DNA from 2 places in the Streptomyces sp. S4.7 genome. Region 2 is predicted to be linked to the other one. Evidence: predicted binding sites of a transcription regulator. Region 2 holds the regulator's gene; the other holds the start of a gene.

Region 1 (14,512 bases), 2.5 Mb from region 2:
AGCTGAGGAAGGCGTCCACAGAGCCGACGGAGGCCACGGAGCAGCCGACGGAACCGAAGTCCGGCGGGCCGCGGATGGAGAAGGACGGGGACTGACACCGGACGGCGCCGCAGGGGGGTTCCGCCGGGCCGTCCTCGGCCTCAGTGGGCCCGGCCCGGATCCGGCGCGCCGCTGACCGCCCCGAAGAGCACCACGGGCTCCTCCGCGTCCGGCTGCCCCACCCCCACGGCGACCAGCCGTCCGCCCACCCGCCATGTCTCCAGGTCGCCGAAGTAGCCCAGCTCGCACAGGGACGCGTAGAACGGCGGCACCGGTTCGTCGGCCAGATACCGGTCGGCGTACTCCGTCAGCTCCACGGTCCGGTGCGCGCCCCAGCGGGCGTCGAGGGCGTGGACGACGCCCCACAGTTCGGTCCCGTACTCGTCGAGGACCGCGTCGTGGATCCCGTGGTCCTCGTCCTCGTAGAAATCCGCGCTGACCCGCAGCGCCACGATCGCGAAGTCCGCTCCCGACGCGGACCGGGCCGGGTCCACGCCGTCCGGCCAGGGCGGGGCGTACGGGGCGGTGGCGAGGCGCTCGACGGCGGCGGTCCGCGCGCCGACCGCCGCCTTGAATTCGAGCGCGTCGCGTCCCGATCCCGCCGAAGCTCCCGAAGCGGTCCCAGAAACTCCCGGAGCCCCCGCGGCCCCGGAGGTCACAGCTTCGGCCGGTCGGCCGGGGTGGCCGGCGGGGCCAGCGCCCCCGCGTCGGCCAGCGCCTTATGCGCCGCGAGCACCGCGTCCGTGGTGGCGCCGACATTCAGTACGACTCCGCCCGGTCCGGCCTCCAGGCGTGGCGCCGCGAAGTCCGCGGGCACCCGCGCGGCCCGGTTCGCCGACAGGAAGACGGACCAGCCGGCGCGCGGGTGCGAGGCCCGCAGGCCGTAGGCGGACTTCAGCGCGGCGAACAGCTCGCGGTCGTGGGCGCTGCCCGTGTCGGCGTCCCAGACCCCGGCCACGGCGGCCAGCGCCTGCGGGAGCCGGTCCGCGAGCGGCGCGGCGGCGTCCGGGGAGCCGGGGAAGAGCAGCAGCGTCGCGTTGAACGGGGTGTAGCCGTCCGTACCGCCCGCCCCCACCTTGAGCTGCGCGTACCCGCCGTCCTGCCGCCGGGCCACGACCACGGCCGTGCGGCCGATGATGTCCGCGTCGTCGTGCGGGTTCGCCGCGTCCAGCGCCGCCGCGAAGGCGCCGATGTCCGGTGGCACGGCCTCGCCCGGCGCCGCGCCGTCGGTGTCCCACCGCCAGTGCGCCAGTTCACCGGCCGACAGCTCGGTCAGCCTCCCCAGCAGGTCCAGCCAGCGGCCGGCCAACTCCTCGCAGGACTCGGGCCTGGGGCCCCAGGACGCCTTCACGATGGTTTCGCTCGCCATGCCCGTCACTCACTCCCGAGACTCCGATGGTGCCTGCGTCTGTCGTTTCTCACCGCTTCCGGCCGCCGCGAACACACCGCTACGGCTTCCAGGGCGTGTGTACGACATCCACGTCCACCCCAGCATCGTCGAACGCCTTCTGCGCGGCGTCGGCGGCCTGCTTGTTGGAGAGGTTCCACTCGACCGGCTTGCCGTTCGCCACCCGCACCTGGCGCCGCGCCTGTTCGACCCACTTGGTGGCCTGTGCGGGTTCCAGGGTGCCATCCGGACGGACCTTGCCCCCGTACCCGAACTTCGCCTCCTTGTACTTCTGCCCCGCGGAGTCCCAGCCGTCGAAGTCGACGTCGCGGCCGGTGTCCGGGTCCTTCACCGCGTACTCCTTGCCGCGCTTCACCCCGGAGACCTGCTCCTGGAACCGCATCCAGCGCTCCATCGCGGGGCCGTACGCGACCGACTTCTTCGTCTTCCACTTGCCGTCGCCGAGGTCCTTGGATCCCTTGCGCGGATTCTTCAGATCGCCGTACCAGGACGGCTTCTTCCACTTGGCGACCGCCTTCTGGCCGGCTTCCCGCTTGGCCGCCTGCGCGTCGGCGGCGTCCTTCTTCGCCTGCTCGGCGGCGTCGATCTCCTCCTGGCTCGCGCCGTCGCACTTCTTCTCGAACGGCAGGAGTACGGGTACGCCGCCCGCCCGGTAGACCGCCAGGGTCCGTCCGGCCGCGTTGACGCCGCCGGTGAGCGAGGGCCGCTGGGCGGCCGGGCCGCCGGTGCCGCCCGGTCCGCCCGGGAGCCGGCCGCCGATCGGGCCGGAGCTGATCAGACAGCCCTTCTCCGCCAGCTCCTTCTCGGCGTCGTCGGCGTGCTTCTGCGCCTCCTTCGCCGCGTCGTCGGCGGCCTTGACGTCGCCCTTCTCCGCGGCCTTGCGGGCGCGGTCGGCGGCCTCGCGAGCCTTGTCGGCCGACCTGCCCAGTTTCCCGAGCTTGCCCAGCTTGCCGACCTTCCCGAGCTTCCCGCCGACCTTCGCCGCGTTGTAGCCGGGGATGAAGATCGACCCGACGTTCCACACGACGTCGGTGACCGCCCGGGTCTTCTCGCCGTTGTTCCACCGGTCGCGGACCTCGTCGCCGACGAACATGTCGTCGCCCGCCGTGACGACCGTGTTGACGGACGCGCCGCCCCAGTCGGTCAGGGCGTCGAGGTGGTCGCCCTTCGCCCACTTGTCACCGGCGTCCTTGGAGTCCTCTGACCATTTGTCGCCCAGGCTGCTGCCGTACTCCTTGAGGCCGTCCCAGGTGCCTCCCGGGTCGGTGACGAGGTCCCAGACGCCCGTGACGTCTCCCCAGACGCCGTCCACGAACAGGCCCTTGACGACCTGGCCGCCACGGTCGGCGGCGCAGGAGAAGAAGCCCCAGCCTCCGCAGTCCTCGGCCTTCTCCCCGCCGTCGTCGCCGTTGCCGGCCGCGGCCTCGTCGCCCTCCCAGCCGGGCTCGTCGGCCGCGGCCTCGTTGCGGTCCTCGTCGGTCTCGACGCCGACGGGGACGGTGCCGCCGTTGTCGTTCCGCGAACCGCCGGGGTCCCCGGGATCGCCAGGGTCGGCCGGGCTGCCGTCGGCGCCGTCCCGGCCGTCGCCCGCCTCGACGGAGTCGCCGTCGCCGGCCGGGCACGCCGCGCCGGTGATCGAACAGACCGCGGACCGGAGGCCGTCGGACATCTGCCCGCCGACGCCGCTCGCGGTGAGCCCGACGATGATCGCGGCCACGAGGACGAACAGCCCGAGGTATTCGAGCGCCGTCTGGCCCCCGTCGCTCCGCCACCTGATGAACCGGGCCAACGAGAACGACCGGTGCTCCGCCCGCCGTTCGGGTTCGAGCCGCAGCCACTCCCGGCTTCCGGGGTGCCACAGAAAGACCAGGATCAGCACCGGCAGCACGAGTTGGGTGAAGCCCTGGAAGGAGCCCTCGGTGATGTTGGAGATGCCGCCCAGAACCAGCCACGCCTGTACGGCGATCAGGGCCCGCCACTCCCGCACACCGCCGGTCCACAGCCGCCGGGACAGCAGCCATCCCACGGTGCCGGGCGCCGCCGCCCACACGGTCAGACCGATGAGTTCGGCGTCCACCGCGTCCGCCGCGGCGGCCGAGAGGAGCAGGCCGATTCCGCCCAGCACGGTGAAGCCGAAGAGTGTGTAAACCAACCACCGGGCGACAAGGAGCAGTTGAGGCATCTCACGCCGCCCGGAGGGATCGGGCGGCGTCCATGCGCCGTCGTATGCCGGTGAACCCCCGTAAGAAGCCATCTCTCGCCCCAACCACCCTCGCGACACGCGGCGTTCCGGCGGTACGCGTCAAACCGCCCCGACGGCGGAGCTTATGACGGGAACACGCCAGAAGGCAGGGGTCCAGGACCCAAAATCGTCCCAAATACGCACCGTGGCAGGGTGATTCGCGAGCAATGGCCGGGATCGGGGTGGCTCAGGCCGGACGGCCGAGCAGCATCGTGGGCGCGCCCACGACCCGGGTCAGGAAGACCGTGGCCGATTCCCGCCCCTGGAGCTTCATCCGCCGCCGCAGCTCCTCCGGTTCGACGGGCGAGCCGCGCTTCTTGACCGTGAGGATGCCGACGCCGCGCTCACGGAGCAGGGCCTTGAGCCGCTTGAGGTTGAAGGGCAGCTCGTCGGTGATCTCGTACGCCGTCGCGTACGGCGTCGGACGCCGTCCGTCCGCCGTGATGTACGCGATGGTCTCGTCGATCAGCCCGCCGTCCAGCTCGTCGGCGACCTCGGCGACCAGATGGGCGCGGATGACGGCGCCGTCCGGCTCGTACAGATAGCGGCCGACCTCTCTGACCGGTGGGTCGGGCAGTCCGCGGCCGGTCAGGGTGAGGCCGGCGGGGAGAAGCGTGGCGCGCCGGGCGCCGGGCGTGATCGCACCCGCGCCGGACCCCGGACCCGGTCCGGGACCGGTCGCGTGGTGCCAGAGCACCGCCTCCTTGACATCGCCGCTGTCGGAGATCCACTCGGCCTCGAAGTCGTCGGGGACCAGCTCGTGCGGGATGCCGGGCGCGATCTTGATGCCGCCGGCGCCGACCGTGCGTACTGCCTCGACCGCCCAGGACAGCGGCGGCGAGTACGCCTCCGGATCGAAGATCCGCCCCCGGCCGCCGCGTCTGGCCGGGTCGATGAAGAGGGCGTCGGGGGCCGGCGCGGCGGCCAGGTCGTATGTCGTGACGTCCGCGCGTACGACTGTCGCGGGCGGGGCGTCCGGTGCCAGCGTGCGGACGTTGAGCGCGGCGATCTCGCAGGTCACGGGGTCACGGTCGACCGCTGTCACGGCGAACCCCGCGCGGGCCAGCTCGATGGCGTCGCCGCCGACGCCGCAGCACAGGTCGGTGATCCGCGCCGGGCCGCCGCCCCGGAGGCCGATGTCCCGGAACCGGCCGGCCCGGTGGGCGGCGACCGAGGTGCGGGTGGCCTGCTCGACGCCGTGCGGCGTGAAGTACATGCGGTACGCGTCCCGTTCGCCGAACTTGGCGACCGCCCGCTGTCGCAGCCGGGCCTGCGCGAGGGCCGCGGAGACCAGTTCGGCGGGGTGGTCGCGGCGCAGCCGGGTCGCCAGGGCCAGCTCCTGCGCCGGGTCGTGGTCGCGGAGGGCGGCGAGCAGGGCCTGGCCCTCCTCGGAGAGCAGCGGGGCGGGCGACGGTGCGGGGGAGGGGGTGCGGTCGGTGCGGTCGGTCACCGGGCCATTGTGGGCCAGGCGGGGGACCGTCGGCGCTCACCGGCGGTGTCGGCCGGGCGCGTGGAGCTCGCGCTGACAGGATGCGGCGCCATGCAACTAGTACGACAAAACGAAGAAAAGGTCGCAGAGCGGCGAAAAGGTCACCCCGGCAGACGGGCGCGCCCGGTCGTCGCCGTGCTCCTGATCGCCGCGCTCGGCTCCGCATGCGCGGGAGAGTCCGGTGACCGGGGCGGCGGAGACCGCGGCGGTCGGAGCGGGGACGGCGGTGGCGGAGGCGGCGGACCCGTCGAATCCGCCACCGCGACGCCGGGCCGGGCGGGCCCCGACGCCGCGAAGAAGGCGGACGCCGCGAAGAAGGCGGACGCGAAGAAGGCCGACGCGAAGAAGGCCGACGCCGCGAAGAAGGCCGAGGCCGCCGTCGCCAAGGCCCAGGCGCGCCGTGCCGTGGCCGCCAGGAAGTGGAAACTCGCCAAGACCCCGCTCGCCGCGCCCCCACCGCCCGCGGTGAAGCCGAGGATCACCACGCGCAAGGGCTTCGAGGTCACGGGCGGCGCGACCCTCCCGCCGGTCTTCACCAGCGTCCCGACGAAACAGAAGGTCGTCTTCCTGACGATCGACGACGGCGCGGAGAAGGACCCCGAACTGCTGCGCATGATGACCGAGTTGAAGATCCCGTACAGCGCCTTCCTCAGTGACTACGTCATCAACGACGACTACGCCTACTTCAAGAAGATGCAGGCCCGCGGTGTCTCCCTGCACAACCACACCCTCACCCACCCCTACCTCCCCGGACTCTCCTACGAGAAGCAGAAGCGGGAGATCTGCGGGCAGCAGGAGAAGATCAAGAAGCGGTACGGAAAGCGGCCCGAGCTGTTCCGGCCGCCGTACGGCAACTACAACGCCGGCACCCTCCGCGCCGCCAAGTCCTGCGGCGTCAAGGCGGTGCCGCTGTGGTCGTCCGAGGCGTTCCCCGACCACATGGAGTGGCGCGAACGGGACCGGGACCTGCACCCCGGCGACATCGTTCTCACACATTTCCGCGGCAAGGACGAGTGGAAGGGCTCGATGCCCGACATGATCCGGCACGTCATGAAGACGGTCACGGACAAGGGTTACGCGGTCGCGAAGCTGGAGGACTACGTCTAGAAACGGTCACCCGATCGCGTAGGAAGCGGCCACCCGATCGCGCCGCCGCCGGGCCTCGACTGGCACTCAGCTTGACCGAGTGCTAATCGCGGCCATAGTGTCATGTCTGGCACTCCCCACTGGAGAGTGCCAAGTGCGTGACAGGACAGGTCCGGCACCCGCGACGACGGATCGAGCCCGGTCACGCGACCCAGACAGTTAACCCCGTGAGATCTCCGAAGGGGGAGGTCGGATCGTGACGACCGCCAGCACCAAGGTTGCCATCAAGCCGCTCGAGGACCGCATTGTGGTCCAGCCGCTCGACGCAGAGCAGACCACGGCCTCTGGCCTGGTTATTCCGGACACTGCCAAGGAGAAGCCCCAGGAGGGCGTCGTCCTGGCCGTCGGTCCGGGTCGCTTCGAGAACGGCGAGCGGCTTCCGCTCGACGTTTCCGTCGGCGACGTCGTTCTGTACAGCAAGTACGGCGGCACTGAGGTGAAGTACAGCGGCGAGGAGTACCTCGTCCTCTCGGCTCGCGACGTGCTCGCGATCATCGAGAAGTAATCCTCACAGTCCCGCTGTGAAACTGCGCCCCTGGCCCCCGCATCGCCGGGCGGTCCGGGGCGTAGTTCGTTGTTCGTTCGAGAGGACAAGAGAAAGCTCCCATGGCGAAGATCCTGAAGTTCGACGAGGACGCCCGTCGCGCCCTTGAGCGCGGCGTCAACAAGCTTGCCGACACGGTGAAGGTGACGATCGGCCCCAAGGGCCGCAACGTCGTCATCGACAAGAAGTTCGGCGCCCCCACCATCACCAACGACGGCGTCACGATCGCCCGCGAGGTCGAGCTCGACGACCCGTACGAGAACCTCGGCGCCCAGCTCGTGAAGGAGGTGGCGACCAAGACCAACGACATCGCGGGTGACGGCACCACCACCGCCACCGTGCTGGCCCAGGCGCTGGTCCGCGAGGGCCTGCGCAACGTCGCCGCCGGCGCCTCCCCGGCCGCCCTGAAGAAGGGCATCGACGCAGCCGTCGCCGCCGTCTCCAAGGAGCTCCTGGACACGGCCCGCCCGATCGACGACAAGTCCGACATCGCCGCCGTCGCCGGGCTCTCCGCCCAGGACTCGCAGGTCGGCGAGCTCATCGCCGAGGCGATGGACAAGGTCGGCAAGGACGGTGTCATCACCGTCGAGGAGTCCAACACCTTCGGCCTGGAGCTGGAGTTCACCGAGGGCATGGCCTTCGACAAGGGCTACCTCTCGCCGTACATGGTGACCGACCAGGAGCGTATGGAGGCCGTCCTCGACGACCCGTACATCCTGATCAACCAGGGCAAGATCGGCTCCATCCAGGACCTGCTCCCGCTGCTGGAGAAGGTCATCCAGGCGGGCGGCTCCCGGCCGCTGCTGATCATCGCCGAGGACGTCGAGGGCGAGGCGCTCTCCACGCTCGTCGTCAACAAGATCCGCGGCACGTTCAACGCCGTCGCCGTGAAGGCCCCCGGCTTCGGTGACCGCCGCAAGGCCATGCTCGGCGACATCGCCACCCTCACGGGCGCGACCGTCATCGCCGAGGAGGTCGGCCTCAAGCTCGACCAGGCCGGTCTCGACGTACTGGGCTCCGCCCGCCGCGTCACCGTCTCCAAGGACGACACGACCATCGTCGACGGCGGTGGCGACAGCACCGAGGTCACGGGCCGTGTCAACCAGATCAAGGCCGAGATCGAGTCCACGGACTCCGACTGGGACCGCGAGAAGCTCCAGGAGCGCCTCGCGAAGCTGGCCGGCGGCGTGTGCGTGATCAAGGTCGGCGCCGCCACCGAGGTGGAGCTCAAGGAGAAGAAGCACCGTCTGGAGGACGCCATCTCCGCGACCCGCGCCGCGGTCGAGGAGGGCATCGTCTCCGGTGGTGGCTCCGCCCTGGTGCACGCCGCCAAGGTGCTGGAGGACGGCCTGGGCAAGTCGGGCGACGAGGCCACCGGTGTCGCGGTCGTCCGCCGCGCCGTGGTCGAGCCGCTGCGCTGGATCGCCGAGAACGCCGGCCTCGAGGGCTACGTCATCACCGCGAAGGTCGCCGAACTCGACAAGGGTCACGGCTTCAACGCCTCGACCGGCGAGTACGTCGACCTGGTGAAGGCCGGCGTCATCGACCCGGTCAAGGTCACCCGCTCCGCGCTGGAGAACGCCGCTTCCATCGCCGCGCTGCTCCTCACGACCGAGACCCTGGTCGTCGAGAAGCCGGCCGAGGAAGAGGCCGACGCCGGTCACGGCGGCCACGGCCACAGCCACTGACCTTCACCGGTCACCGGCAGGGCACGCACGCGGTACGCGACCGAGGCCCGGCGCCCCTTCGGGGGAGCCGGGCCTCGGCGCGTTCCGCCCCGGGAGGCCGCCTTCCCGCTACGCCGAGTGCGGCAGCGACGACGGGTGTACGGGATCCTCGAACGGCAGCCCCTTCACGTACCGCTCCACCTCGTCCAGCGCCTGATCCGTCATCCGGTGGATCTCACCGCCCAGCGAGCCCGCGACGTGCGGTGTCAGCAGCACGTTCGGCAGGTCGTACAACGGCGAGGCGGGCGGCGGCAGTTCGGGGTCCGTCACATCCAGCACCGCGTTCAGCCGGCCGGAGACCAGATGCGGCAGCAGCGCGTCCTCGTCGATCAGCGAGCCGCGCGCGGTGTTGATGAGCGTCGCCCCGTCCGGCATCGCCGCGAGCTGCGCGGCGCCGATCATATGGCGGGTGGCCGGGACCTGCGGCGCGTGGACGGACACCACGTGGGCCCGTGCGCACAGCTCAATCAGCGGCACCGGTTCGACGCCGAGCGCCGCCGCCCCGTCGGCGGACACGTACGGGTCGTACAGCAGCACGTCGAGGTCGAACGGCCGCAGCAGTTCGATCACCCGGCGCCCGATCCGGGACGCGCCGACGATGCCGACCGTACGGCGGTAGTTGCCCGCCCCGCCCAGCTCCCGGTGCCAGTCGTGCGCCCCGCGCAGTTCCCGGTAGCGGTGCGCCGAGCCGAGGACTCCCTTGCCCGCGAAGAGGATCGCGGCCAGCGTGTACTCCGCGACGGGGTGGGCGTTGGCCGCCGCCGCCGAGGCGACCGTGATGCCCCGTTCCCAACAGGCGTCCGTGACATGGTGCTTGACGGTGCCCGCGGCGTGCACCACCGCGCGCAACCGGGGCGCGGCGGCCAGCACCTCCGCGGTGAGCGGGGGCGCGCCCCAGCAGGTGATCAGCAGTTCGGCGTCCGCGAGCGCGGCGGCGACGGCGGGGTCGAGACCGGGACCGGTCAGGGTGTGCGCGACGAGGTCCGGATCGGTCCGTACGAGAGCGGTCAGCCGGGTGAGACGAGCGGGGGAGAACAGCCGTTCCGCGATGCCCGGACTCATCGAGAGCAGCGCGGACGGCCGATTGTCAGTGGCGTCGTGCATGGTGGAAGTCGGTCTCCTCGTGGGTCGTCCGCACAGGTCGTGTCACGCGTCACGGGTGACGCTATTCGACGCTGCACGCCCCGAGGGTGGCAGGAGCGGAGCTCCCGCCCGGCTACTGCGGGCCGTACTTCCGCCCCGTCTTCGACGTGAGCCCGCCGAGCAGCCCGCGCGGCGTGAGCTTGACCGCGCTCATCAGCGCCTTGTAGCGCGGATCGGGCACGGACACCGTCTTGCCGCGCGTCAGGTCGGACAGCGCGGCGGTCACCAGCTTGTCTGCGTCCAGCCACATCCAGTTGGGGATGTTGTCCGTCCCCATCCCGGCCCGGTCGTGGAACTCCGTCCGTGTGAAGCCGGGGCAGAGCGCCATCAGCCGCACCCCGGTCCCCGTCAGATCCCGTGCGGCCCCCTGGGTGAACTGCACGACCCACGCCTTCGACGCGCCGTAGGTCCCGCGCGGTACGAACGCGGCCACCGACGACACGTTCACCACACCACCGCGCCCGCGCTCCTTCATCCCGGTCACGGCGGCCGACGTCAGCCGCAGCACCGCCTCGCAGTGCACCTTCAGCATGGTCAGCTCGTCGGCCATCGAGACGTCGAGGAACCGGCCCTTGTTCCCGAAACCCGCGTTGTTGACCAGCAGATCGATGGGGTGCTTGCGGTCGCCGAGACGCTTCTCGACCGCCTCGATCCCCTTGTCCGTGGCGAGGTCGGCGGTCAGCACCTCCGCCTCGATGCCGTGCAGATCGTGGAGTTCGGTGGCCTGGCGCCGCAGGCGCTCGGTGTCGCGGGCGACAAGTACCAGGTTGTGGCCGCTTCCCACCCCGCCGGACTGGGAAGTACCGCCCGCGGCGAGCCGCCGGGCGAAGGCGGCGCCGATCCCCGCTGTCGCGCCCGTAATCAAAGCAGTCGTCATAGGGCGCACGTTAGACGGTCGCAGGACCGGTGCGAGCGACCGTCCGAGCATCGGAAGCACGTACCGCATCGCACGCCGACCGCAGGGGAGTTGCCGGTACGGTCCCGTTTCCGGGGATCCGCCCCAGGGCCTGTCTGCGAAGTCCCGCCCGGCCGCGGGTCCCGCCCTGCGGGCGGACTGCGCTACTTCGCAGACAGGCCCTGGCCGACGTCGGCGGTGTCCGCGCCGACGCGGGCGTCGCCGTACTTGGCCACGTACTCCCGCGCGATCCTCAACTCCTCGGTGTGCAGGGCCTCTCCGGCGGCCAGCACCCGCGGCAGCAGTTCGCGCTCGGTCGTCGCCGCCCGGAAGGCGAGCGCCACCGTCACGTCGTGGTCCGGCCGGTGCACGATCTCGATCGCGTCGCCCGCGCGGATCTCGCCGGGCACGACGACCCGGAAGTACGCGCCGGTGACGCCCTGCCGGGTGAAGCGTCTGACCCAGCCCTTCTCACCGAGGAAGCCCCCGAACGTACGGCACGGGATCCGGCCGCTCGTCGCCTCCAGCACCAGGTCCGGGCCGACCCGCCAACGCTCCCCGATCTTCGTCCCGTTCAGATCGATCCCCGACGTCGTGAGGTTCTCGCCGAAGGAGCCGTTGGCCAGCGGACGCCCCAACTCCCGCTCCCAGAAGTCGAGATCCTCCCGCGCGTAGGCGTACACCGCCTGGTCGCTGCCGCCGTGATGGCGCAGATCGCACACCGTGTCCCCGACGACCCCGCTGGCGCCGGTGCCCTTCCGGCCGGGATCGCGCACCGCGACCGGGCCGTCCACCGGCCGCTTGTCGATGCCGGTCGCGCCGCCCGGCGCGTCCGTGTACCCGACGGCCCTGGGCCGCCCCACATTCACGGTCAGAAGCTTCATGACCGGCACGCTAACTCCCCGCCCCCGCGCCGCGCCTCTCAAATGCTCCACCCCAAATTACCTGATATCTCCAAGTCTCCCTTATATTTGGGGAGTGATCGAAGCCCGTCACCTCCGTGTCCTGCGCGCCGTCGCCGCCACCGGCTCGTTCTCCGCCGCCGCCCGCGAGCTGGGGTGCACCCAGCCGGCCGTCAGCCAGCAGATGAAGGTCCTCGAAGGGTCGGTCGGTACGACCCTGCTGATCAGAACCGGCCGCACGATGCGCCTCACCCAGGCCGGCGAAGCGCTCGTACGCCACGCGACAGGCATCCTGTCGGGGCTCACCGCCGCCGAGGAGGAGGTCGCGGCCATCGCGGGCCTGCGCGCCGGGCGGGTGCGGCTGGTCTCGTTCCCCAGCGGCAGCTCCACCCTCGTCCCCACCGCGCTGGCCGCCCTGCGCGCCGCCCACCCGGGCATCCGCGTCTCGCTCGTCGACGCCGAACCGCCCCGCTCCGTCGAGATGCTGCGCGACGGCGACTGCGACATGGCGCTCGCCTTCCGCTACGACTCCACCGGGGGCGCCGAGGAGTGGGACGACCTGGTCGTACGGCCGCTGCTCACCGACCGGCTGGTGGGACTGCTCCCCGCGGGGCACCGGCTGGCCGGGACCGGCTCCGTCGCGATCGGTGACCTCGCCGACGAGGCGTGGATCGCGGGCTGTCCGCGCTGCCGTCACCAACTGGTGGATGCCTGCGAGAAGGCGGGCTTCACCCCGCGCATCGATTTCGCGACGGACGACTACCCGGCCGTGATCGGCCTCGTCGGGGCGGGACTCGGGGTCGCCTTCCTGCCGGAGCTGGCCCTGGAGTCGGTGCTGCCGAAGGGCGCCCGGACGGTCACCGTCGAGCCCGCCGTACGGCGCGAGGTCGTCGCGCTCACCCTGCCCGATCTGGCGCGGGTCCCGGCGGTGGCGGCGACGCTGGACCAATTGGAACGGGCCGCGTCACGCTGACGCGGCCCGTCGGGCGGCGCCCGTGCCGGGGTCCCGCCGAGGTCCCGCCGGGCTCCCGCAAGGAGTGCAGGAACGTTTCTGCATCGATTCTGCGGCGGGTCAGGCGCGACCCGGGCCGTTCGCCCCCGAGGTCGCGATCAGCCGGGTGCGGGCACGCCCCATCAGCTCCTCGCGTTCGTCCTCGGTCAGCCCGCCCCACACGCCGTACGGCTCCCGCACCGCCATGGCGTGAGCCGCGCACTGCGCGCGTACCGGGCATCTCATGCAGACCTCCTTGGCCGAGGTCTCGCGGGCGCTGCGTGCCGCGCCGCGTTCTCCCTCCGGGTGAAAGAACAGCGAGCTGTCGACGCCACGACAGGCCGCGAGGAGCTGCCAGTCCCACAGATCTGCGTTCGGTCCGGGAAGCCGGGAGAAATCTGCCATTGCTCATGTCCCCTTGAATCCGTGGAGGCGGATACGGGCCGCTCGGCCCTGTCTTCCTGGTCAGGTCAGGGCCTGAGAACGCCCTGGCGCGCCGGATACGAGCCCGACGTGCTGAACACGTCGTGCCCACGACCGTACATCTCCTGTGTAAGTAGATGTAAATATGACTCATTGCGAATCTAGCCATAGACACCAAGAAAAGGTAAGAAATAGAGCTAAATGGGGCATAGCGCAGAGTGATCGAGGTGTGACCTGCGAGGCTCTGCTCTGTGTGCGCGTCCTCACGTAGAGTGCCGAAGGCGATTCCGGACCCGTAACTCTTTCGAGTGACCGTCGTTGAGTGGTCGAGGCGGTTGAAGGAAGAAGCGATCGGGCACATGTCCGATGGCGTCAATCGCACAGGTGACCACATGTACTCAGCCTGGAGGCTCAACGTGACGCGCATCAGCTGCGGAGGGCGGCCATGACATCCGTCCTCGTCTGCGACGACTCCCCGCTTGCCCGAGAGGCGCTGCGCCGCGCGGTTGCGACCGTGCCAGGTGTCGAGCGCGTGACGACCGCGGCCAACGGTGAGGAAGTTCTCCGCCGCTGGGGCGCCGACCGCTCGGACCTGATTCTGATGGACGTACGCATGCCCGGTCTGGGCGGCGTCGAGACCGTCCGCCGACTGCTGTCCGCCGATCCGGGCGCCCGGATCATCATGCTCACGGTCGCCGAGGACCTGGACGGTGTCGCGCTCGCGGTCGCCGCCGGTGCCCGCGGCTATCTGCACAAGGACGCGTCCCGCGCGGAGTTGCGCGCGACCGTCACCCAGGCGCTCGCCGATCCGACATGGCGGCTCGCCCCGCGCCGGCTCAGGTCGGCCGAGATGGGCGCCGCGCCCACGCTCACGGCCCGCGAGATCCAGGTCCTCGAAGGCATGAGCCACGGCCGGTCCAACGCGGAGATCGGGCGCGAGCTCTTCCTCTCGGAGGACACGGTCAAGACCCATGCCCGCCGGCTGTTCAAAAAGCTCGGCGCCTCGGACCGTGCGCACGCCGTGGCTCTCGGATTCCGCTGGGGCCTGGTCCGCTAGGTCCGGCCGCCGACCGGAGTTGAAGACGCCTGGTCGCAGGGGTGCGGACAACTCGTCCGGAGAGTCGCGGAACCCCGTCCGCCGTGCGGTGGGCGGGGCGGCGGAGAGGGCCATCGGTGCCCGCACGCCACAGTTTCCCGCCCGATGCCGCATCCTTGAGTTGTGGAGTTCCTCGGGGACGAGTCGGGCGAGCGGAAGGGGAGGGCGCAGGAGATGGGTTCCTCCGCACCTACTCATAACGCTTCGGTGCACAACTATGAACGCGGTGCCACGGATCCGCAGAGGCCGAGGCACCATGGTCCGATGCGCGATGACGAGACCACGGTGATCGGTGCGCTCGTTCACCGTGCCGTCGAGGGCGACGGGCGGGCCACGCACGATCTCCTGGCTCATGTGCACCCTCTCGCGCTGCGCTACTGCCGCACCCGGCTGAACCGACTGCCCGGTGACGCCCGGCACTTCACCGAGGATCTCGCGCAGGAGGTCTGTGTCGCCGTCCTGATGGC
Region 2 (14,512 bases):
GAGGGTGCCGGTGACGAACCCGGCGACGAACACGTCGCCCGCGCCCGTCGGGTCGAGCGCCTCCACGTCGATGGCCGGCACCTCGGCGGTGGCGCCGGTGGCGCTGTCGACCGCGTACGCGCCCTCCGCGCCCAGGGTCACGACCACCAGCGGCACCAGCTCGGCGAGCGCCCGCGCGGCGGCCTTGGGGCAGTCCGCCCGGGTGTAGCGCATCGCCTCCTGCGCGTTGGGCAGGAACGCCTCGCAGTGCGCGAGGTCGGGGAGCCCGGCGAGGTCCCAGCGGCCGGTGTCGTCCCACCCCACGTCGGCGAAGACGCGCGCGCCGTGCCCGGCGGCGCGGGCGATCCACCCCTCGCTGCGGCCCGGTGTGAGCGCGGCGACGGCGCCACGCGCGCGTGGCGGGCACTCGGGCAGGGTGCCCTCGGGCGGCGGCGCCTCGTGGCCGTGCGAGACCATCGTGCGCTCGCCCTCGTACGCCATGGAGACCGTGACCGGTGAGTGCCAGCCGGGGACGGTGCGTGAACGGGAGAGGTCGATGCCCTCGCCCTGCTCCAGCGCGTCCCAGCAGTACTCCCCGTAGTGGTCGTCGCCGAAGGCGGCCGACAGCGAGGTGCGCAGTCCCAGCCGGGCCAGCGCGCTGGCCATGTTGGCGATGCCGCCGGGGCTCGAACCCATGCCCCTGGCCCAGGACTCGGTGCCGCGCACGGGGGCGCTGTCGAGGCCGGTGAAGATGATGTCGAGGAAGACCGTGCCGGTGAGGTAGACGTCGCAGTCCGGGTCGTCGGGGGCGCGCAGGGCGCCCAGCGGGTCGACATCGGCGGTGTGTGCCTGCGGGGTTCCTTCACGTGGGGTCACGGTCGCGCTCCCGGATCGGCGTACGGATCCGGACAGTGTGCCCGATGGCACCGACAGTCGGCGTGACGGCGGGGCCGTGGGGGCCGCCGCCGGCCGACCGGGCGCGGGTCAGCCGGAGCGCTTGGGGAGCGGCACCCGTACGAGGTCCGCAGCGACGGTCAGCTCGCCGTCGTATCCGGCCGCCCTGGCCTGCCGCTCGAACTCCGCCGGGTCGCTGTAGCGCTGCGAGAAGTGCGTCAGTACGAGGTGCCGTACGCCGGCCTCCCGTGCCACCGCCCCCGCCTGGCCCGCCGTCAGATGACCGTGGTCTGCGGCCAGTTGGTGGTCCTCGTCGAGGAAGGTGGACTCGATGACCAGCATGTCGCAGCCGTCGGCCAGGGCGTGCACACCGTCGCAGAGCCGGGTGTCCATGACGAACGCGAAGCTCTGGCCCCTGCGCTCCTCGCTGACGTCGGCGAGCGTCACCCCGCGCAGTTCGCCGTCCCGCCGCAGGCGTCCCACGTCGGGACCTGCGATGCCGTGCGCGGCGAGGCGTTCGGGCAGCATCCTGCGGCCGTCGGGCTCGGTGATCCGGTAGCCGTAGGACTCGACGGGATGCGAGAGCTTGTGCGCCCGCAGGGTGTACGAGTCGGTCCGCGCGAGTACGCCGTCGGCCTCGACGGGTGCCTCGGTGATGTCGACGCTCTCGCGGTACGCCGTCGCGTAACGCAGCCTCCTGAAGAAGACGTGCCCGCTCGCCGGGTAGTGCGCGGTGACCTCGTGCGGGACGCCGTCCAGGTTGATGCGCTGGATCACTCCGGCGAGGCCGAGCGAGTGGTCGCCGTGGAAGTGCGTGACGCAGATCCGGTTGATGTCGTACGCGGCGACCGAGGCGCGCGCCATCTGGCGCTGGGTGCCGTCGCCCGGGTCGAAGAGGATGCCCTCGCCGTCCCAGCGCAGCAGATAGCCGTTGTGGTTGCGGTGCCGGGTGGGGACCTGGCTGGCGGTGCCGAGGACGACGAGCTCTCGTACGGACACGGTGTCGGCCGCCTACCCGGGGGGCCAGTTGAGGCCGCGTCCGCCCAGTACGTGTGCGTGGGCGTGGAAGACGGTCTGGCCGGCGCCGCTGCCGGTGTTGAAGACGATCCGGTAGCCGCTGCCGACGGTCTTGTCCTCGGCGGCGACCTCGGCGGACTCGCGCAGGATGTCGGCGGCGATCTGCGGCTCGGCGGCTGCGAGCGACGCCGCGTCCGGGTAGTGGACCTTGGGGATCACCAGCACATGGGTGGGGGCCTGCGGGTTAATGTCCCTGAAGGCCATGGTGGTGTCCGTCTCACGCACGACGGTGGCGGGCACCTCCCCGGCGACGATCTTGCAGAACAGGCAGTCGGCCTGTCGTTCTCCCGCCATGGTCCGGGTCTCCTCGCGTCGGTCGGCCGGTCGTGCCTGGTCGCTTCCGTACGGAGGCATGCTATCCGCCCGTCGGCGCCGGGAGGTGTCCGCCCGGCGATCAGGACCAGCGGCCGGTGCGGCCCAGGAGCAGCGCGCAGGCGGCCGTGCCGGCGGTGGAGGTGCGCAGTACGGTGCGGCCGAGCCGGTACGGGGCGGCCCCGGCGTTCGCGAACAGCGCCAACTCGTCCGGGGAGACGCCGCCCTCGGGTCCGACGACCAGCACGATGCTTCCGGCGTCCGGGAGTTCGGCGGTGGCCAGCGGTTCGCTGCCGTCCTCGTGCAGGACGGCGGCGAAGTCGGCGGCCCCGAGGAGGACCGCGACCTCTTTGGAGGACACCGCCTCCGCGACCTCGGGGAAGCGGAGCCTGCGGGACTGCTTGCCCGCCTCGCGGGCGGTGGCGCGCCACTTGGCCAGGGCCTTCGCGCCCCGCTCGCCCCTCCACTGGGTGATGCAGCGGGCGGCCTGCCAGGGCACGATCGCGTCGACGCCGGTCTCGGTCATCGTCTCGACGGACACCTCGCCCCGGTCGCCCTTGGGCAGGGCCTGCACGACGGTGATGCGCGGCGCGTGCCGGTCCTCGGTCCGTACGCCGGTGACGGCCACCTCCAGCCGGTCCTTGCCGTGGACGGCCGCGACCGTCCCGTGTGCGCCGGTCCCGGCGCCGTCGGTCAGGACGACCTCCTCACCGACGCGCAGCCTCCTTACGGAGACCGCGTGGCGGCCCTCGGGGCCGTCCAGCGTGACGGTGCCGGGCCGCAGGGTCTCGGCGGTGTCGACGACGAAGACAGGTGCGGTCATGAGGTGTTTCCCGGGGTCAACGAGGCGCGGGCGGCTTCGAGTTCGTCGGCGAGGACCTCGACGAGCCGCCCGGCGGGCAGATCGCGGGCCATCCGGTGGCCCTGGCCGGCCCACAGGGCCATGCCCTGGGGGTCGCCGACCTTGGCGGCGGCCTTGCGCAGCCCGGCGGTGAGGTGGTGCACCGCGGGGTACGCGGGCGGGGCGTAGGGGCCGTGTTCGCGCATGAAGCGGTTGACGAGACCCCGCGCGGGCCGGCCGGAGAAGGCGCGGGTGAGCTCGGTCCGGGTGAACAGCGGATCGGTCATGGCGCGCTTGTGGAGGGCGTGGGCACCGGACTCCGGGCAGACGAGGAAGGCGGTGCCGAACTGGGCGGCGTCGGCGCCCGCGGCGAGTACGGCGGCGATCTGGCCGCCGCGCATGAGCCCGCCGGCCGCGATGACCGGCAGCGTCACGGAGTCGCGTACCTGTGTGACGAGCGACAGCAGCCCGAGGCCCGCGCCGTCGGTCGCGGGGTCGTCGCGGTGCGTGCCCTGGTGGCCGCCTGCCTCGATGCCCTGGACGCAGACGACGTCGGCGCCGGACCACTCGGCGGTCTGGGCCTCCTCGGGCGTGGTCACCGTGACGACGGTGAGGGTGCCGACGCGGGTGAAGGCGTCGAGCGTGGTGGGCGTGGGGCAGCCGAAGGTGAACGACACCACAGGGACGGGGTCGTCGAGGAGTATCGCGAGCTTGGCCTCGTACCCGTCGTCACGGCCCGCCTCGGGGTCGCCGAGGGGCGTCTCGTACCAGGTCGCCTCACCGGCGAGCTGATCGCGGTAGACCTCCACGGCGGCGTGGTCGTCGTGGTGCGGCTGCGGCATGAACAGATTGATCCCGAAGGCGCTGCCGCTGAGTCCCCGGAGCTGTTTGACCTCCTGGTACATACCGTCGGCGGTCTTGTACCCGGCGGCGAGGAATCCGAGCCCTCCGGCGTCACCGACGGCCGCGACCAACCGCGGGCAGGACGCGCCGCCGGCCATGGGGGCCTGCACGATCGGATACCGGCAGATGTCGGTCAACACGGAGGACATGCACGCATCGTGCCATGCCGCCGGTGGGGTGCCGAATGCGGACCGCGATCGCCGGACGGACCGCATGCGCGGTCCGTCCGGCGATCGGGGGCGCAACGCCCGCCGATTCGGCCGGACCGGGCCCTAACGGCCGTTGAACGCGTCCTTCAGCCTTGAGAAAAGCCCCTGTTGACCCGGTTGAAACTGGCCGGTGGGCCGTTCCTCGCCCCTGAGCTTCGCCAGCTCGCGCAGCAACCGCTCCTGCTCCGGGTCGAGTTTCGACGGGGTCATGACCTCGACATGGACGATCAGGTCGCCCCGGCCGCCCCCGCGCAGATGCGTGATGCCGCGGCCGTGGAGCGGGATCGACTGGCCCGACTGGGTGCCCGGCCGGACGTCGATGTCCTCGACGCCGTCCAGTGTCTCCAGCGGACACTGGGTGCCCAGCGCCGCCGCCGTCATCGGGATGGTCACCGTGCAGTGCAGATCGTCGCCGCGACGCTGGAACACCGCGTGCGGCGATTCGTGGATCTCGACGTACAGATCGCCCGCCGGCCCGCCGCCGGGGCCGACCTCGCCCTCACCGGAGAGCTGGATGCGGGTGCCGTTGTCGACACCCGCCGGGATCTTGACCGTGAGCGTGCGGCGCGAGCGGATGCGGCCGTCGCCGGCGCACTCGGGGCAGGGGGTCGGCACGACCGTACCGAAGCCCTGGCACTGCGGACACGGCCGCGATGTCATGACCTGGCCCAGGAAGGACCGCGTGACCTGCGAGACCTCGCCGCGACCGCGGCACATGTCGCAGGTCTGCGCGGAGGTGCCGGGTGCGGCGCCCTCGCCCGAGCAGGTCGTACAGACGACCGCCGTGTCGACCTGGATGTCCTTGGTGGTGCCGAAGGCCGCCTCGTTGAGGTCGATCTCCAGCCGGATCATCGCGTCCTGGCCGCGCCGCGTCCGCGACCTCGGGCCACGCTGCTGCGACGTCCCGAAGAACGCGTCCATGATGTCGGAGAAGTTGCCGAAGCCACCGGCCCCGAATCCGCCCGCGCCGCCGCCCGCCTGCGAGAGCGGGTCGCCGCCGAGGTCGTAGACCTGCTTCTTCTGCGGGTCCGACAACACCTCGTAGGCGGCGTTGATCTCCTTGAAGCGCTCCTGCGTCTTGGGATCGGGATTGACATCCGGGTGCAGCTCGCGGGCGAGCCTGCGGAATGCCTTCTTGATCTCGTCCTGGGACGCGTCGCGGCGTACGCCGAGTACGGCGTAGTAGTCCGTGGCCACTTACGACTCCGCCAGGATCTGTCCGACGTAACGTGCCACTGCGCGTACCGCTCCCATCGTTCCGGGGTAGTCCATGCGGGTCGGTCCGACCACGCCGAGTTTGGCGACTGCCTCGTCGCCCGAACCGTAGCCGACCGCGACGACGGACGTGGAGTTGAGGCCCTCGTGGGCGTTCTCGTGCCCGATTCGTACGGTCATGCCCGAGTCCTCGGCCTCGCCGAGCAGCCTGAGGAGCACGACCTGCTCCTCAAGTGCCTCCAGCACCGGCCGGATCGTCAGGGGGAAGTCGTGCCCGAAGCGCGTCAGATTGGCGGTGCCGCCGATCATCAGCCGCTCCTCGGTCTCCTCGACCAGCGTCTCCAGCAGCGTCGCCAGGACCGTGGTCACCGTGCCCCGGTCCTCCAGGTCGAAGGACTCGGGCAGCTCCTGCACCAGCAGCGGCACGTCCGAGAACCGGCGGCCGACGACCCGGGCGTTGAGCCTGGCCCGCAGGTCCGCCAGCGACGTGTCCCCGAACGGCACCGGGCAGTCGATCATGCGCTGCTCGACCCGGCCGGTGTCGGTGATCAGGACCAGCATCAGCCGCGCGGGGGCCAGCGAGAGCAGCTCCACGTGCCGCACCGTCGAGCGCGTCAGCGAGGGGTACTGCACGACCGCGACCTGCCGGGTCAGCTGCGCGAGCAGCCGCACCGTACGGCCCACCACGTCGTCCAGATCGACGGCGCTGTCGAGAAAGTTCTGGATGGCCCTGCGCTCCGGCGCCGACAGGGGCTTGACGCCCGCCAGCCGGTCGACGAAGAGCCGGTAGCCCTTGTCCGTCGGAATACGCCCCGCACTCGTGTGGGGCTGGGCGATGAAGCCCTCGTCCTCCAGGACGGCCATGTCGTTACGGACAGTGGCCGGGGAGACACCGAGCTTGTGCCGCTCGGTCAGCGCCTTGGAGCCGACGGGCTCCTCAGTGCCGACATAGTCCTGGACGATGGCGCGCAGCACCTCAAGCCTGCGTTCGCTCAGCATCGCGCACACCTCCAGCTCTGGTTCCTCGGATCCGGCTTGGCACTCGGTGCGTTGGAGTGCCAGCATTCCCCGGGCCAGTGTACGGCCGTGAGGTACGCCCCTAGCAAGGCCGACCGGTCACGCTACCGCGCGCGGCACCGCCGTCCCCACCGATAGCGTCGTCGTATGAACGTCCGTTGGGAAGAGCACGGCTGGGAAGGCATCGCACCGGGAGTCGGCAGACGCAGGCTCCCTGGCTGGGATGCGACGGTCGGGCTGGTCGTGGGTGAGGACGCCGTACTCCTGTACGACACGGGCTCGACGCTCCGTGAGGGCGCCGAGATCCGCGCCCAGGCGCAGGCGCTGTGCGGTCGGCGCGTGACGCACATCGCGCTCAGCCATCCCCACTTCGACCATGTCCTGGGGACCGCGGCCTTCTCCGGTGCGCGGGTGTACGGCGCGGTCGGCCTGGCGGAGCTGCTCCCGCGCGACCGCGAGAGCCTGCGCGCCTCCGCCGTACGGCACGGGGTGGACGTCGCCGACGCCGCGGAGGCCGTGGACGTACTGGTCGCGCCGCAGCACGCGGTGTCCGGCGAGTCGACGCTCGATCTCGGCGGGCGGCAGGTACTTCTCGCCAATATCGGACCGGGGCACTCCGGCCACGATCTCGCGCTGCTCGTCCCCGGCGAACGCGAGGTCGTCTTCTGCGGTGACCTGGTCGAGGAGTCGGGCGAACCACAGGCCGGCGACGACGCGGTCCCGGCACGCTGGCCGGCCGCGCTGGACCGGCTGCTGGCGCTGGGCGGCGACGACGCGCTGTACGTTCCCGGCCACGGTGCCGCCGTCGACGCGGCGTTCGTGCGGGCGCAGCGCGACGAACTGGCGGCGCGTTTCGGCACGGCGTGACCGGTCGGCCGCGAGTTCCCGCACGGGGTGGCGCGGGGCCCCGATATCGTCGGCGGATGCGCAGTTACAGCCCCGATCTGACCCCGCCCTGGAAGCGTTCGAATCCGGTGCCCGAGGTGCCCGCCGAACCGGATCTGGTGGTCGAGGAGGTGTCGACGGGCTTCTGCGGCGCGGTGATCCGCTGCGAGAAGACCGCCGAGGGGCCGACGGTCACCCTGGAGGACCGCTTCGGCAAACACCGGGTGTTCCCGCTGGTGGAGCGCGGATTCATGCTCGAAGGCCGGGTCGTCACGCTGGTCCGCCCCACCGCCGGCGGCCCCGCCCGCCCCACCCGCACGGCCTCCGGCTCGGTCGCCGTCCCGGGGGCGCGCGCCCGGGTGGCCCGTGCGGGACGCATCTACGTCGAGGGGCGGCACGACGCGGAGCTGGTCGAGCGGGTCTGGGGCGACGACCTGCGGATCGAGGGCGTGGTGGTGGAGTACCTGGAGGGCATCGACGATCTCCCGGCGATCGTCGCGGAGTTCGGCCCGGCGGCGGACGCGCGCCTCGGTGTGCTGGTCGACCACCTGGTGCCCGGCTCGAAGGAGTCCCGCCTCGCGGAGCAGGTCACGGGGGACGACGTCCTGATCGTGGGCCACCCGTACATCGACGTCTGGCAGGCGGTGAAGCCGTCGTCGGTCGGCATCCCGGCGTGGCCGACGATCCCTCGGGGCCAGGACTGGAAGACGGGGGTGTGCCGCGAGCTGGGCTGGCCGGAAAACACCGGTGCGGCGTGGCAGCGGATCCTGGCCTCGGTGCGGTCGTACAGGGACCTGGAGCCGGCGTTGCTGGGGCGGGTGGAGGAACTGATCGACTTCGTCACGGAGCCGGGTGTGGGCTGACCGGGTCCGCGCGGTGCGGGCCGTTCTGGCCTCAATCGCCGGCCGGGCTCGGTTGGTGCGGGCCGGTGGCCGGGTGCCGCTCCGGGGTCATGCCCGGACGGCGTGATTTACGGCGCGCGCAAGGCTCGTTGGTCTCAGGGGAACCGGCATTCTCACGCGCCGTAAATCACGCCGTCCGGACATACCCCTCCGGAGACCCCGCCCCCCGACCGGGACCGACAACCGCAACCAAGACCCCGGACACCGCGCCCCGGAAGGGCCCCGCCCCCCGACCGCCACCGACAACCGCAACCATCAAGCCCGGCCGGCGACTGAGGACGAACCCGGCCCGCAGGGGCAACCTCAGTCCACCAGCCCCCGCACCACCGCATCCGCCAGCAACCGCCCCCGCAGCGTCAGCACCGCCCGCCCCTCCCCGTACGGGCCCGCCTCCAGCAGACCCTCGGACCGTGCCCGCCCCGCCGCCGCCAGACCGGCCGGCCGCAGCAGTGACAGCTCCACGCCGTCCGACAGCCGCAGTTCCAGCAGGATCCGCTCGACGCGCCGGTCCTCCGCCGTGAGGACCTCCCGGCCCGCCCCCGGAGACCGCCCCTCCGCCAGCGCCGCCGCGTACGCGCCGGGGTGCTTCACGTTCCACCACCGGACCCCGCCGACGTGGCTGTGGGCGCCCGGTCCCGCGCCCCACCAGTCCGCGCCGCGCCAGTACAGCTCGTTGTGCAGACAGCGCCCGGCGTCGGTGGTGGCCCAGTTGGACACCTCGTACCAGGAGAACCCGGCGGCCCCCAGTGTCTCGTCCGCGATCAGATAGCGGTCGGCGTGCTCGTCGTCGTCGGTCATGGGAACCTCGCCGCGCCGGATGCGCCGGGCCAGCCCCGTGCCCTCCTCGACGATCAGCGCGTACGCCGAGATGTGGTCGGGCCCGGCGCCCACCGCCGCCGCGAGCGAGGCGCGCCAGTCGTCGTCGCTCTCGCCGGGTGTGCCGTAGATCAGGTCGAGGTTCACATGGTCGAACCCGGCCGCGCGGGCCTCCGCCACGCACGCCTCGGGCCGCCCGGGGGTGTGCGTGCGGTCGAGCACCTTCAGGACGTGCTGCCGGGCGCTCTGCATGCCGAAGGAGACGCGGTTGAAGCCGCCTTCGCGCAGCTCCGCGAGGTACGCCGGGTCGACGGACTCCGGGTTCGCCTCGGTGGTGACCTCGGCGTCGTCGGCGAGCCCGAACTCCTCGCGTACGGCGCCCAGCATCCGCACGAGGTCGGACGCGGCCAGCAGCGTGGGCGTACCGCCGCCGACGAAGACCGTACGGACGGGCCTGGGGTCGTCGCCGAGGACCTTCCGGGCGAGCCGGACCTCGTCGGTCAGGGTGTCGGCGTAGTTGTCGCGCGAGGCCAGCACGCCGCCCGAGCCGCGCAGCTCGGTCGCCGTGTAGGTGTTGAAGTCGCAGTAGCCGCAGCGGGTGGCGCAGTACGGCACGTGGAGATAGAACCCGAGCGGCCGGTCGGCCGCGCCCTGAAGGGCGTGCGGGGGCAGCGCGCCGGAATCGGGCATGGGGTCACCGTCGGGCAGGGCGGAAGGCATGCCCCCAGTGTCCCGCACCTCGCGGGTGCGCCGGCGCGCCCTACACCGCGCGCAGCACCAGCATCGCCAGGTCGTCCGAGGGCGGGCTCGGGTCGAAGTCGTGCACGGCGCGTCTGATCCGCTCGGCGACACCCTGCGCGCTCAGTCCCGCGCAGCCCGCCAGGATCGCGGCGAGGCCGTCGTCGTCGTCCAGGAGCAGCCGCCCGGAGCGGCGCTCGGTGACGCCGTCGGTGACGCACAGGAGCGTGTCCCCCGACGCCAGGTCGAAGCTGAGGCTCTCGTAGGCGACGTGCTCGTCGACCCCGAGGAGCAGTTGCGGCTCGGCGGCGACCCGTACCGTCCCGTCGGGGCGCAGCAGCAGCGGCAGCGGGTGGCCGGCGCTCGCGAGTGTGCAGCGGGCGCCGCCGCCGGTGCCGGGGAGCGGCTCCAGCTGGCCGTAGAGCAGGGAGAGGAAGCGGGACTGGCCGCCGTCGGCGAGCCCGCCGCCCCGGCCGTCGTCGAGGCTCTTGATGTCGCGGATGTCACCGAGCGGGCCCAGGTCGCTGAGGCCGGGGAGACCGCTCTCGCCGCCGGAGAGGTCCTGGCCGCCGGCGACGGCGACCATCAGCGCGGCGGCCTCGGCGGCCTCCATCGCGTCGTCCAGCAGGAGCCGGTTGAGCCGGTCGAGGACTTCGCCGACGCCGTACCCCTCGCGGGCGAGGAGCCGCAGCCAGGGTCGGGCCAGTCCGGTGACGACGGCGGCCTCCGGGCCGCTGCCCTGGACGTCGCCGAGCATGAAGCACCAGCGACCGCCGGGCGGCGCGGGGAAGACGTCGTAGAAGTCGCCGCCGACCACTCCGTCGTCGGCGGGCTCGTACACGAGGTGGCTCTCGACGCCCGGGATCCGGGCGACCTGGCTGGGCAGCAGACCGCGCTGCAGGATCCGGCTGATGGTGGCCTGCCGGGTGTAGCGGCGGGCGGCGCCGATCGCGAGGCCGACCCGGCGGGCGAAGTCCTCGATGAGCGCGATCACTTCGTCGGGCATCCGGGCGAGCCGCCGCCGTCCGAGGACCAGGGTGCCGAGGTGGCGGTCGCCCGCGACGAGCCGGCAGGAGACCGCGGCGCCGTCGTGCGCGCCGGTCTGGCCCGAGCCGGGCCAGGGGACGGGTACAGGAACGTTCCGCCCAGGGCCCGAGCCCGTCGTGTCCTGGGTGTCGAGCAGCCGGGGCGGCTCCTTCTCCAGGAGGGCGCGCAGTATCTCGATGCGGGACTCGTCGGCGTGCCAGACGCGGGCCAGTCGCGGTGCTGCGCCCGCCCTGCCGTGGCCCTCGCCCTCGCCGTCGAGCCAGATCGCGCACCAGTCGGCGAGGCGGGGCACCAGCAGCTGACCGGCGAGGGCTGCGACCAGGTCCTCGTCGAGCTGTCCGGCCAGCAGGTCGGAGGCCTCGGCGAGGAAGGAGAGGGCGCCCCGGCTGATCCAGTCCGGGTCCTCGCGCGCCGTTCCGCGGGGTGCGGGGGCGAGGATCTCGGCGGCGCGCAGACCGCGCCGGAGGGCGGGTTCGCCGACGGCTCCGTTGACTCCCGCGGCTCCGTCGGCGCCACTGCCCGCCGGTTCCTCGGCGGTCGGCCCGTCGAGCGGGAGGCGGGCCCAGACGGTCTTGAGGCCGGTGCGGTAGGTGATGCCCCAGCGCTCCGTGAGGGCGGCGATGAGCTGGAGGCCCCGGCCGTAGTCGGGGGAGCCGCCGCCCGCCGGGCCGTGCGCGTCGCTGCGCACCGAGCGGGCGGGGTGGTGGTCGGACACCTCGATGACGAGCGCGGCGGGCTCCCGCTCGGCCGTACTCTCCTCGCCGGACCCGGCGCCCGGCCCGGACGCGTCCTCGGGTCTCTCGTCGTACAGCTCCCGCGGTGCTTCGAGGCGGCAGAGCAGTTCCACGTTGGTGCCCGCGTGCACGACCGCGTTGGTGACCAGTTCGTCGACGATCAGCACCGCGTCGTCGGCCAGCCCGTCGGTGCTGTGCCCGCCCGGCGGGCACGCCTCGTCGCCCTGGCACAGGGCGCAGGTGGCGAGCAGCCCGAGGCTGGTCCACTCGGCGAGCGCCGCGCGCACGAAACGGCGCGCGGCGGACGGGGCGAGCGGGTTCCCCGGCAGGCTGGTGCGTGCCGTGCGTCGCTCGTCGTTCCGGAACGCCCGGTTCCGAGCCGGATTCGATGCTTCCGGATCGTCCGCGTTCCAACAGTCCCCTATAGGCCCCACGTGCGGCTCCTGGTCGTTTCTTGCATTGCGCCGCTTACCACCCGGACAGAGTGACAGACTGAGCGTGCCCATAAGCGTCGAGTCATCGAAAACGGGCGAAGAAGTGAACGAAGAACGGAGCCCGGACGCACTTCCCGGCCGCCGCACCCCCAGCTCACACCCACCCGGATTCCCCGCACCCGGCCATCACGCACTCGGACGCCACCCACGATGAGCAACCCGATACCCACCGGACCGCCCGCCGACACACCGGTCACCGACCGCGCGGGCATCCTCCTCGTCGACGACATGGAGGAGAACCTCCTCGCCCTGGAAGCGGTGCTGGCATCGCTCAACGTGCCGCTGGTACGGGCCCGTTCGGGCGAGGAGGCGATACGGGCCCTGCGCCGCGAGCGGTTCGCCCTGGTCCTGCTGGACGTTCGGATGCCGGGCATGGACGGCTTCGACACCGCCGCCGGCATCAAGCGCCTCGATCAGGCCAAGGACGTCCCGATCATCTTCCTGACCGGGAGCGACCTCGACAGCGGCTTCACGTTCCGCGGCTACGCGAGGGGGGCCGCCGACTTCATCCCGAAGCCGTTCGATCCCTGGGTGCTGCGCGCCAAGGCGACCGTCTTCCTCGAACTGCACCGCAAGAACCGCCAGTTGGAGGCCCTGCTCGCGCGCGATCACGTACAGCTCGCGGAGATGGCCCACCGGCTCTCCGCGATCGGGTCCCTGCTCGGTGAACCCGGCGGCGACATCGCTGCGGACGGTGACGGCGACGGTGGTGACGCGAACACCCTGCGCGGGCCCGGCGAGTTGGCGGCGCTGCGCGGTCATGTGGCGGGACTGGACAACATACTGCGGGAATTACGACGCGGACGGAGCCCTCAGCCGTAGTCCCCGGCCGCCAACCCCGCCCGCGTACTCATGTACGACGCGTAGACGCCTCTACGCCTCCCGCGCTCCGGCGTACATCTCGTCCAGCAGGTACTTGTACTCGCGCTCCACGACGGGCCGCTTGAGCTTCAGGCTCGGCGTCAGCTCGCCGTGCTCGATGTCCAGGTCGCGCGGCAGCAGCCGGAACTTCCTGATCGTCTGCCAGCGCTGGAGCCCCTCGTTGAGCTGCGTCACATAGCCGTCGACGAGCTCCTGGGTCCGCGGTGAGGCGACGACGTCGGCGTACGACGCGCCCTCCATACCGTTCTCGGCCGCCCAGCCGAGCAGGGCGGCTTCGTCCAGCGAGATGAGCGCGGTGCAGAAGTTGCGGTCGGCGCCGTGCACCAGGATGTTCGAGACGTACGGACACACCGCCTTGAACTGGCCCTCGACCTCGGCCGGCGCGATGTACTTGCCGCCGGAGGTCTTGATCAGGTCCTTCTTGCGGTCGGTGATCCGCAGATAGCCGTCGACCGACAGCTCGCCGATGTCGCCGGTGTGGAACCAGCCGTCGGATTCGAGGACTTCGGCGGTCTTCTCGGGCAGCCCGTGGTAGCCGTCCATGATGCCGGGGCCGCGCAGCATGATCTCGCCGTCGTCGGCGATGCGGACCTCGGTGCCGGGCAGCGGCTTGCCGACGGTGCCGGTGCGGTACGCCTCGCCCGGGTTGACGAAGCTCGCCGCGCTCGACTCCGTCAGGCCGTAGCCCTCCAGGATGTGGATCCCGGCGCCGGCGAAGAAGAAGCCGATGTCGGGCGCGAGCGCGGCGGATCCGGAGATCGCGGCGCGCAGCTGTCCGCCGAACGCCTCGCGGAGCTTGGCGAAGACGAGCTTGTCGGCGACGGTGTGCTTGGCGCCGAGCGCGAAGGGCACCGAAGCGGTGCCGGTGTGGCGGAAGTTGTCCTGGCTGACCTTGGCGTACTCGCGCGAGACACCGGCGGCCCACTGGAAGATCTTGTACTTCGCGGCGCCGCCCGCACGCGCCTTGGCCGCGACGCCGTTGTAGACCTTCTCGAAGATGCGGGGCACCGCCGCCATGTAGCTGGGCCGCACCACCGGCAGATTCTCGATGATCTTGTCGACACGCCCGTCGACGGCGGTGACATGGCCGACCTCGATCTGGCCGGAGGTGAGCACCTTGCCGAAGACGTGCGCGAGCGGCAGCCAGAGGTACTGCACGTCGTCCTTGGTGATGAGCCCGGTGGCCGCGATCGCTTTCGCCATGTACGACCAGTTGTCGTGCGGCAGCCGCACACCCTTGGGACAGCCCGTGGTGCCGGAGGTGTAGATGAGGGTGGCGAGCTGTTCCGCCGTGATCGCGCCGACCCGCTCCTTGACGACCCCGGGGTGCTCCTCCAGATACTTCGTCCCGCGCTCCTCCAGCTCGGCGAGCGAGAGCACCCAGCCGTCCGGGTCGCCCTCGGCGGGCTTCGCGTCGGCCGTCTCGATCACCACGACGTGCGCGAGCTCGGGGAGCTCGGCCCGCCGCTCACGCGCCTTGGCGAGCTGGGCGGCGTCCTCGGCGATGAGGACGCGGCTCCCGGAGTCGGCGAGGATGTACGCGCACTCCTCGGCGTTCGTCGAGGGG

The links. The regulator HrcA, encoded in region 2, represses chaperone genes, less so after heat shock. The targets are predictions, from matches to a motif close to TTNGCACTCNGNNNNNCNGAGTGCNAA.
Region 1: the regulator HrcA is predicted to act here: its motif matches at 6,345-6,371, upstream of groES (co-chaperone GroES).

Annotation. Positions count from the first base shown of each region.
Region 1 covers NZ_CP048397.1:4,638,135-4,652,646, forward strand. Annotated here, with positions in the region: gene SSPS47_RS20890 (hypothetical protein) at 141-698, opposite strand; gene SSPS47_RS20895 (hypothetical protein) at 695-1,408, opposite strand; gene SSPS47_RS20900 (Tox-REase-5 domain-containing protein) at 1,488-3,599, opposite strand; gene SSPS47_RS20905 (class I SAM-dependent methyltransferase) at 3,877-5,139, opposite strand; gene SSPS47_RS20910 (polysaccharide deacetylase family protein) at 5,230-6,285, shown strand; gene groES (co-chaperone GroES) at 6,521-6,829, shown strand; gene groL (chaperonin GroEL) at 6,931-8,556, shown strand; gene SSPS47_RS20925 (hydroxyacid dehydrogenase) at 8,665-9,699, opposite strand; gene SSPS47_RS20930 (SDR family oxidoreductase) at 9,812-10,615, opposite strand; gene SSPS47_RS20935 (MOSC domain-containing protein) at 10,798-11,517, opposite strand; gene SSPS47_RS20940 (LysR family transcriptional regulator) at 11,612-12,508, shown strand; gene SSPS47_RS20945 (WhiB family transcriptional regulator) at 12,608-12,931, opposite strand; gene SSPS47_RS20950 (response regulator transcription factor) at 13,395-14,006, shown strand; gene SSPS47_RS20955 (sigma-70 family RNA polymerase sigma factor) at 14,310-14,512, shown strand, end outside.
Region 2 covers NZ_CP048397.1:2,184,201-2,198,712, forward strand. Annotated here, with positions in the region: gene SSPS47_RS09650 (PfkB family carbohydrate kinase) at 1-855, opposite strand, end outside; gene SSPS47_RS09655 (ribonuclease Z) at 964-1,872, opposite strand; gene SSPS47_RS09660 (histidine triad nucleotide-binding protein) at 1,885-2,244, opposite strand; gene SSPS47_RS09665 (16S rRNA (uracil(1498)-N(3))-methyltransferase) at 2,345-3,085, opposite strand; gene SSPS47_RS09670 (nitronate monooxygenase) at 3,082-4,155, opposite strand; gene dnaJ (molecular chaperone DnaJ) at 4,279-5,412, opposite strand; gene hrcA (heat-inducible transcriptional repressor HrcA) at 5,413-6,429, opposite strand; gene SSPS47_RS09685 (MBL fold metallo-hydrolase) at 6,595-7,314, shown strand; gene SSPS47_RS09690 (DUF3097 domain-containing protein) at 7,371-8,195, shown strand; gene hemW (radical SAM family heme chaperone HemW) at 8,538-9,770, opposite strand; gene SSPS47_RS09700 (SpoIIE family protein phosphatase) at 9,811-11,898, opposite strand; gene SSPS47_RS09705 (response regulator) at 12,214-12,885, shown strand; gene SSPS47_RS09710 (long-chain fatty acid--CoA ligase) at 12,937-14,512, opposite strand, start outside.